DNA from 2 places in the Mesorhizobium sp. M0074 genome. Region 2 is predicted to be linked to the other one. Evidence: predicted binding sites of a transcription regulator. Region 2 holds the regulator's gene; the other holds the start of a gene.

Region 1 (4,786 bases), on a different contig from region 2:
CGGGTAGACGTCGAACACCTTGTCACCCTTGCCGATGTCGGGCTCGACCCAGTTCGCCTTGTATTTCAGCATCAGATGCACCTTCTCCGGCGGTTTCGGCAGGTCTGTGTCGATCGCCGAGGCAAACGGATGCACCAGCTCCGGCCAGGTCGGATCGTAGAGCCAGAGTGCCGTCCCGCATTTCGTGCAGAAGTTCCGCTCGCCCGTCGAGGTCTCGCGTTGCGGGTGCTCGTCGTCCTCGATCTCGGCGCGGTAGACGCCGAGATGGCGCTTGCCCTGGATTTTCAGCGTTTCGTAATCGGCGCCGAGATTGATGGCAAAACCGCCGCCGCCCTGCTGCTTGCGGCAGATCGAGCAGTAGCACAGCATGAACGGCACCGGCGTGTGGCTTTCCACCTCGAAACGCACGGCATTGCACCGGCAGGACCCTTTGAGCAGAAGCGGCATGAAAAACTCCGAGGAAATTGATTCTGAACTTGTCAGGATGGTGCCGGTTGCGTCGATGACAAGGGGAAATCCGGGTGACATGATCGCCGCATGGACAACGAGCGCATAGAAGAGCTTTTCGAAGGCCTCGGCCCGGTCAGCATCCGCAAGCTGTTCGGCGGCAAGGGCATCTATTTCGACGGCGTCATCGTCGCCATCGTCATCCGTGGCGAATTGATGCTGAAGGCCGACGCCGAAAGCGCCCCGGATTTCGAAGCGGCCGGCTGCCGGCAATGGACCTATACCGGCTCGCGCCACGGCAAGCTCGTGTCGATGCCCTATTGGAGCGTTCCCGACAGCGCCTTCGACGATCCCGACGAGATGGCGATCTGGGCACGCCGCGCCTACGAGGCAGGACGGCGCGCCGGCAAATAGGCTGCGTCATGCTTCGGCAATTCCGGGCCGCACTTCATGCCAGGTCCCGCGCCTCGGGCACGAGCGCCAGCGCTTCGGCAAAGCCAGCGCTGGTGAAGGCGGCACTCTCGACGACGAGCATAGCTGCGGCAATGCCTTCGCGCAGTGCCGCGCGTAGCGTCAGGCCGCGCAGCAGGGCAGCGATCGTGGCGCCTGCCAATGCGTCGCCGGCGCCGGCAGTATCGGTCCGCTTTTGTAGCGGCGGTGGCGAGATCAAGAACGCGCTCAATTCGTCGAAACCGAGCACTGGTTCGTCGCCGGCGGTGATCACGCCGCTTTTCAGCCCGGCGCGTATTAGGCCGTCGACGATGCCTTGATCGTCAGCATCGATGCCGACGTCGGCGAGCACGCCGGCCTCCTGCCGGTTCATGAAGGCCAGCGCCAGACGGTCGAGCACCGGCATCAGCCGCGCCGCCTTATTGGGCGAGACCGCAAGCGCAAACACCGGCTTGTCGGCGGCGAGTGCCGCCAGCCGCCCCAGCGCGGTCGACGGCAGGTTGGCGTCGCACAGCACCGCGTCGGCCGAACCGATCGCTTCCCGCACCTTGGCGCGGCGGATCTGCTTGGGAAGCGCCAGCTCGTAGAGCACCATGTCGGCAAGGCCGGCGATCAGCCCGCCGTCGCTATCGATCAGCATCGTATGGCTTGGCGTTGCTCGGTCGAGGAACACCGCCGACAGGTCGGCAATGCCGGCCTCGGTGACGGCGCGTAAAACCGTGTCGCCAAGGGCATCGCCGCCGCGCACCGAAAGCAGCGAGGCCGAGGCGCCGCGTCGCACCGCACAGCGCAAGGCGTTGAAGACGGCACCGCCGACATGCTCGCGCATCGTGCCGGGGTTGGAAGCGGCCGGCACGAAGGCGCCGGCAACCCGGCCGCGCCGCTCGATATAGGCGCCGCCCACGGCCAGGATCGTCGGGGATTTGATCATGCCGTCAAAATGCCCTTTAGCTGTTGCCCGGGGGAGACTAGGTCGCCGGGCGGAACCCTGCAATCGCGGGTCCGATTCGGTTGGTGACGGCAACGGCGCCGCATGCGAGGCGAGACACATCGGAAGCAATAATTGCGAAACAAAAATAGAACAAATAGGGATATGCGTTATTTTTCAAACCCTTGGTGCTCATTGACAAATGAGAACAAATGAGGTACATTCTTTTAAGGATTGCGGGATTGTCCGGCCTCCATTGACGACCACGGGGTGATGTATCATGGCTCAGAATTCTTTGCGGCTTGTAGAGGACAAAGCGGTGGACAAATCAAAGGCTCTGGATGCGGCGCTGTCGCAAATCGAGCGTGCCTTCGGCAAGGGCTCGATCATGCGGCTCGGCGCGAACGAGCAGGTCGTCGAGATCGAAACGGTGCCGACCGGCTCGCTTGGGCTGGACATCGCGCTTGGCGTCGGCGGTCTGCCGCGCGGCCGCATCGTCGAGATCTACGGGCCGGAAAGCTCGGGCAAGACGACGCTGGCGCTGCACACGGTGGCCGAAGCCCAGAAGAAGGGCGGCATCTGCGCCTTCGTCGATGCCGAGCACGCGCTCGACCCGGTCTATGCCCGCAAGCTCGGCGTCGATCTCGAAAACCTTTTGATCTCGCAGCCCGATACCGGCGAGCAGGCGCTGGAGATCTGCGACACGCTGGTGCGCTCCGGCGCCATCGACGTGCTGGTGGTCGATTCGGTGGCGGCGTTGACGCCGCGGGCGGAAATCGAAGGCGAGATGGGCGATTCGCTGCCCGGCCTGCAGGCCCGCCTGATGAGCCAGGCACTGCGCAAGCTCACCGCCTCGATCTCGCGCTCCAACACCATGGTCATCTTCATCAACCAGATCCGCATGAAGATCGGCGTCATGTTCGGTTCGCCCGAGACGACGACCGGCGGCAATGCGTTGAAATTCTATGCCTCGGTCCGCCTCGACATCCGCCGCATCGGCTCGGTCAAGGATCGCGACGAGGTCGTCGGCAACCAGACCCGCGTCAAGGTCGTCAAGAACAAGCTGGCGCCGCCCTTCAAGGTGGTCGAGTTCGACATCATGTATGGCGAGGGCGTCTCCAAGACCGGCGAGCTGGTCGATCTCGGCGTCAAGGCGGGCGTGGTCGAAAAGTCGGGCGCCTGGTTCTCCTACAATTCGCAGCGTCTTGGCCAGGGCCGCGAAAACGCAAAACTGTTCCTGCGCGACAATCCCGACACGGCGCGCGAGATCGAGCTGGCGCTACGGCAGAATGCCGGGCTGATCGCTGAGAAATTCCTTGAGAACGGCGGCTCCGAAAGCAGCGACGACGGTTTCGAGGACGACGCCGGGGTGATGTAGGGCAGGCGACGCCTCGCTGAGCCTCAGCCAGGTTTCGATTTGATGTTTTGATTTTGAGTTTGCGTAATCGATGCGTTTCGAACCGCCGGCCCAGGGCCGGCGGTTCGCGTTTGACGGCGAGGCAGACGCATTTCAAGGCGCTGGTGAAAGCCGGGATTTGAGCCCATTTGGTGTTTCTGGACAGGCTGCGGTGCGACCGCTAAAAGGCCATGTCTATTTTCCGCCGGCAGCCGGCGGTTCTCTCGAAAAGGCAGTATTCATGAGTGGCGTCAACGAGATCCGGTCGGCATTTCTCGACTATTTTCGCAAGGAAGGTCACGAGGTCGTCGCGTCAAGCCCGCTGGTGCCGCGCAACGACCCGACGCTGATGTTCACCAATGCCGGCATGGTGCAGTTCAAGAACGTTTTCACCGGTCTGGAGAAGCGGCCGTATTCGCGCGCCACGACTGCCCAGAAGAGTGTTCGCGCCGGCGGCAAGCACAACGACCTCGACAATGTCGGCTACACCGCGCGCCACCTGACCTTCTTCGAGATGCTCGGCAATTTCTCCTTCGGCGACTATTTCAAGGAGCGGGCCATAGAGCTTGCCTGGAACCTGATCACCAGGGAGTTCGGGCTGAAGAAGGACAAGCTGCTGGTCACCGTCTACCACACCGACGACGAGGCGGCCTCGTACTGGAAGAAGATCGCCGGCCTTTCGGACGATCGCATCATCCGCATCGCGACTTCGGACAATTTCTGGGCAATGGGCGACACTGGACCTTGCGGGCCGTGTTCGGAGATATTCATCGACCGTGGCGAGCATATCTGGGGCGGCCCTCCCGGCAGCCCCGAGGAGGATGGCGACCGTTTCCTTGAATTCTGGAACCTGGTGTTCATGCAGTACGAACAGGTGACGAAGGAGGAGCGCGTCGACCTGCCGCGTCCGTCGATCGACACAGGCATGGGCCTCGAGCGCATGGCATCCATCCTGCAAGGGGTTGAAAGCGTCTTCGAAACCGACCTGTTCCGCCACCTGATCGACGCTGCGTCGTCGGCGCTTGGCAAAGGTCCGGATGCGGACGCCGTCGCATCGTTGCGCGTCATCGCCGATCACCTGCGTTCGTCCTGCTTCCTGGTCGCCGACGGCGTGCTGCCGTCCAACGAAGGACGCGGCTACGTGCTTCGTCGCATCATGCGCCGCGCTATGCGCCACGCGCAGTTGCTCGGCGCCCGCGATCCGCTGATGTGGCGCCTGGTGCCGGCACTGGTCCGCGAGATGGGCCAAGCCTACCCGGAACTGGTGCGCGGCGAACAGATGATCACCGAAACGCTGAAGCTGGAAGAGACGCGCTTCCGCAAGACGCTGGTGCGCGGCTTGGGCTTGCTTTCGGAGGCGACGGAAAAGCTGGCCTCCGGCGACATGCTGGATGGCGAGACAGCGTTCAAGCTCTACGACACCTATGGCTTTCCGCTCGATCTGACGCAGGACGCGCTGCGCCAGCGCAACATCTCGGTCAACCTTGCCGGCTTCACCGAGGCGATGGAGCGGCAGAAAGCGGAGGCGCGCAAAAGCTGGGCCGGCTCCGGCGACGTGGCGACCG
Region 2 (4,786 bases):
GGACGCGGTCATGCACCACCGTCTCGCCGTCTGTCGGCGCCTTGATGCGGATCGCCCCCTTGGCGCCGGGCGGCGCCTCCGACGGGTCGCGGTCGCGCCAGCGTCCATCATAGCGGGGAGGCAGCCCCTTGGCCCGTGCGCTCTCGCGCATTGCCTCTAGCTCGGCAGGCGTCGCATAACAATAATAGGCCTTGCCCATACGAACGAGTTCCTCGGCCACCTCGCGATGGCGCGGCGCACGCTCGAACTGCGACACCGGCTCGCCGTCCCATGTCAGGCCAAGCCAGGAAAGCCCGTCGAGAATGGCCGCGCTTGCCGCATCGGTGGAGCGCTCGCGGTCGGTGTCCTCGATGCGCAGCAGCATCGTGCCGCCTGTGTGCTTGGCATACAGCCAGTTGAACAGCGCCGTGCGCGCGCCGCCAATGTGCAGATAGCCGGTGGGCGAGGGGGCAAAACGGGTGACGACCTTATCGGGCATGGAACTCTCAGGCGGGCGAAGGAAGTGGGTTTGCGGACTTTCGCGCGTTGCGCGTTCATGTAGCATAGGAGGTCGAGGGCGCAAGGGGCAGACCCGATGGCTGTGCGAGGCCGTGGTGCGGGCGAGGGCGAGGACGTTGGCAGCGGCGTCAGCGAACGCTTGCTGTTTGCCGCACCCCCGCCTGTCCTGCCGGCACCGGCATTGCTACCCGCTCCGCGCTTCGATGCTCCGTCGCTGCCGGCCAGCGACCCAGCAACGGTTCTCGTGCCCGCGGGCGAGCCCATCGTACGCCTGCCTAGGCGTTTCCGCCTCCCGTCACCGTCCCGTATCCGCAACAGCGTAACCTCGGCAGCCGGCCTGGAACTCGACCGCGGCATCGCCTTCCTGCTGGTGCCGGTGTTCCTCGCATGCGGGGTGGTCGTATATTTCGGGCTGTCGGTGGAGCCGGCCTTTCCACAGCCGATCGCAATCGCGCTCCTCGCGGCCCTTTGTGCCGTCGTCTCGCGGTCATGGCCCAGGACGCGCCTGTGCTTCATGGTGGCGCTGCTCTGCGCGCTTGGCGTACTTGCCGCCAAGTTCGAGACATGGCGTGTCGGAACGCATATGCTCGGCTCCGAAATCTCGACGCGGCTGACGGGTCGCGTCGTATCGTACGAGCCCATGGCGAGCGGCCGCATCAGGCTGACAATCGATGTGATCTCAACGGCCAGGCCGACACTGCGCTACATGCCGGAACGGGTCCGCGTTTCGGCGATGAAGATACCGGCTGAGCTGACCGCCGGTTCCGAGATCACCGGCTATGTGCGGCTGCTGCCGCCGACCGGCCCGGTGCGGCCCGACAGCTATGATTTCTCCTTCGACAGCTATTTCGCCGGTATCGGCGGCAGCGGCTTTTTTCTCGGCAATCCGAAAGTCGTGTCGTCGGGCAGCATGCCGCTTGCCGCGCAGCTTTCTTCCGCGATCGAAGACGCGCGCGAATCGATCGCCGACCATATCCGCAGCCGCATCGGCGGTGCCGAGGGCGAGATTGCTGCTGCGCTGATCGTCGGCGTGCGCGCCGGCATTCCCGAGGAGATCAACGAAGCGATGCGGCGCACCGGCATCTACCACATCATCTCCATCTCGGGGCTGCATATGGCGTTGGTCGCCGGCACCATCATGGCGCTGCTGCGGGGTGCCTTTGCGCTGTTTCCCGATTTCTCATCGCGACGGCCGGTCAAGAAATATGCCGCGGCCGCCGCGCTTTTTTCGATTGCGGCCTACCTCGTCTTTTCCGGCATTGTCGTTGCGGCCGAACGCAGCTTCATCATGCTGGCGGTGATGCTTATCGCCGTGCTGTTCGACCGGGCCGCGCTCACCATGCGCAACCTGGCGATCTCGGCCATCGCGGTCATCCTGGTGTCGCCGCACGAGGTGGTCGGTCCGAGTTTCCAGATGTCCTTCGCCGCGACGGCGGCCCTTGTCGGCGCCTATGCAGGCTGGTCCGATTACCGCGCCGGCAGGGCCACCACGCCGCCACCGCGGCGGTCGCCGCTACGCTTTGCCACTCGAAAGGTCCTGTTGGGCATGTGCGGTCTGGCGATGACCTCGATCATTGCAGGGAGCGCCACGGCGCTTTTCGCCATATGGCATTTCCAGCGCGTGGCGCCGCTCAGCCTGTTCGCCAATCTGGCCATCATGCCCATCGTCTCACTGGTCGTCATGCCCTTCGCCGTTCTCAGCGCGCTGGCGATGCCGTTCGGTGCGGATGGCCCTTTCCTCTATGTCATGGGCAAGGGGCTGACGGCGATGATCGCCCTGTCCGGGTGGATCTCGGAGCGCTCGCCGATCGATGCGGTCGGGCTGATTTCGCTGAGATCCGTCCTTCTGGTGACGATCGCCCTCGTCATTGCCAGCATGGCGACGACCTGGTTGCGGCTGGCGGCACTTCCTTTTGCGCTCGCCGGCTTGCTGACGACAACGCAGACACGCATACCCGACGTATTGGTCTCGGAGGACGCGCGGCTGGTCGCGCTGCCGATCGGCAGCGGTGAACTCGCGGTCAACCGGGCACGCCCGAATGAGTTCACCATCGACAACTGGAAACGCGCGCTCACATCAGAGGCCATCGTCGCGCCGGAAACGCCTGGAAAGAACGACCCGCAATTCGACATTGCCGATCCGGCCGACCTACCGCCGGGCATGCCGTTCATTTGCACGGACGGCCTCTGCCTTGCCAGGCATCCATCCGGCGCGATCATCGCGCAAGCCAAGGACCGCGATACTGCGCGGCCAGCCTGCGCCTTTGCCAGCTTGATCGTCATCGACGACGCCACCGCCCATAACCCCTGCTACTACGACCGGCTGGTCCTCGTCGTCACCAAACGGCAACTGGCGCGCGCGGGAAGTGCCGCCGTCTATTTCGATCCACAAGCGGCAACACGCGCCGAGATCCGCTTCGCCGTCGAAAAATCATACCGGCCCTGGCACGTGCAGCGGAAATTTTCACGCGCGGCACGGGGCCTGCCGCCATACCGCAGGGCCGACAACCCCAAAGCCGGCGCCAAGGGCGGAGCTCAGTAGCGGCGGATCAGTCCGACGAGCTTGCCCTGCACCTTGACCCTGTCTGGTCCGAAGATGCGCGTCTCGTAGGCCGGATTGGCGGCTTCCAGGGCGATCGAGGCGCCCTTGCGGCGGAACCGCTTCAGCGTCGCTTCCTCCTCGTCGACCAGTGCCACCACGATCTCACCGGGGCTCGCCGTATCGGCATTGCGGATGATCACCGTGTCGCCGTCGAAAATGCCAGCCTCGATCATCGAATCGCCTTTGACCTCGAGCGCATAATGCTCGCCGCCCATGATCATATCCGGCGGCACCGAAATCGAATGCGTCTGGTGCTGGATGGCATCGATCGGCACACCGGCCGCGATGCGGCCCATTACCGGGATCGAAACGGCGGCGACGACATCGTCGTCATTGCCGGCTGCAGGGACACGCGACGATGTCGGCTTGCCCTGCCGAGGGGCGCCTTGCCCAAGGCTGCCCTGGATGACACTCGGCGAGAACTTGCGTGCCGCATTGAGGCCGGGGGCGATCGAGTCAGGCAGGCGTAGCACCTCCAGCGCACGGGCCCGGTTGGGCAAACGGCGAATGAAGCCGCGCTCCTCCAGCGCCGTAATCAGCCGGTGGATTCCGGATTTGGAAGCCAGATCGAGCGCTTCCTTCATCTCGTCGAATGAAGGCGGGATACCGCTTTCCTTCAACCTTTCGTGGATGAACATAAGCAGTTCGTGTTGTTTGCGTGTCAGCATAGCGACCCCCAACAGAATCAGAAAAACAAACCCAGAACAAACACTATCTGTTCCAGTTGTGTTCCGCAACTGTTTAAAGTTTAATGAATGCGTTAAGGCTCGGGAAACAAACGACGTCCCCTACCGGCGTACCGCATTTTCACCGCCGCGAGCCTCATCGCCTTGATTCTGCTTTCGTTTGCGCCCTTCTGGCCTCCTAGAAGGCGGCACTGGCATCGGCCGTCGGTCGGCAAAAGGCACGGAATTGAACCCGTATCGACTGTGCGGTTTGGTCAATGCACCGTGAACGAAACGAATTCAAAACGCCAACCTCGGGTTAAGTCCCGGTTTCCACCGCCTGGTCAGGCTGCTTCTCGCCGGTGGAGCCTTGCTGCGCGCAACCAGGTAATGGAAGAACAGTCGATGCGTGTCCGGCGTTGCGTTGGATCTTGGGGGAGCAGACAAATCATGACAGGAATTCCCGATCTCGTGGCCATAAAGGCGATGGATGCCGCGGATCCGTTGCGCGCGATGCGCGACCGCTTTGTGTTGCCGCAAGGAGTGATCTATCTCGACGGCAATTCGCTAGGAGCTGCTTCACGTGCCGCTTTCGATGAACTGCACAAGGCCGCGACCGAAGAATGGTCGCATGATCTCATCCGCGCATGGAACACGGCCGGCTGGTTCAACATGCCGCTTGAACTTGGCGACCAGCTCGGGCGCCTGATCGGTGCCGCGGCCGGCCAGACGGTGGTCTGCGACACGACATCGGTCAACATCTACAAGCTGCTGCACGCCGCCATGGCCATGCGACCGGAGCGGCAGGTCATCGTCGCCGAGGGCGATAGTTTTCCGACGGACCTCTACATGGCCGAGGGTGTGGTTTCGACGCGAAAAGATACGCTGCTGCGCCTCTCGGGGGTCGACGCGCCGACCATCGAAGAGCTGATCGACGAACGCACCGCCGTGGTGCTGGTCAACCACGTCAACTATAAGTCGGGCGAACTGCGCGACATGCCGGCGCTGACGCGCAGGGCTC

Evidence for each region. The regulator LexA, encoded in region 2, represses DNA repair genes until DNA is damaged. The targets are predictions, from matches to a motif close to TGTTCNNNNTGTGTTCNG.
Region 1: recA (recombinase RecA) is a predicted target of LexA. The motif match lies at 1,964-1,981, and genes of this name have one in related genera.

Annotation. Positions count from the first base shown of each region.
Region 1 covers NZ_JAMYUM010000015.1:10,835-15,620, forward strand. Annotated here, with positions in the region: gene NKJ73_RS20130 (GFA family protein) at 1-447, opposite strand, end outside; gene NKJ73_RS20135 (TfoX/Sxy family protein) at 538-861, shown strand; gene NKJ73_RS20140 (PfkB family carbohydrate kinase) at 896-1,828, opposite strand; gene recA (recombinase RecA) at 2,106-3,203, shown strand; gene alaS (alanine--tRNA ligase) at 3,463-4,786, shown strand, end outside.
Region 2 covers NZ_JAMYUM010000003.1:172,156-176,941, reverse strand. Annotated here, with positions in the region: gene gltX (glutamate--tRNA ligase) at 1-478, opposite strand, end outside; gene NKJ73_RS05980 (ComEC/Rec2 family competence protein) at 575-3,040, shown strand; gene lexA (transcriptional repressor LexA) at 3,034-3,768, opposite strand; gene kynU (kynureninase) at 4,216-4,786, shown strand, end outside.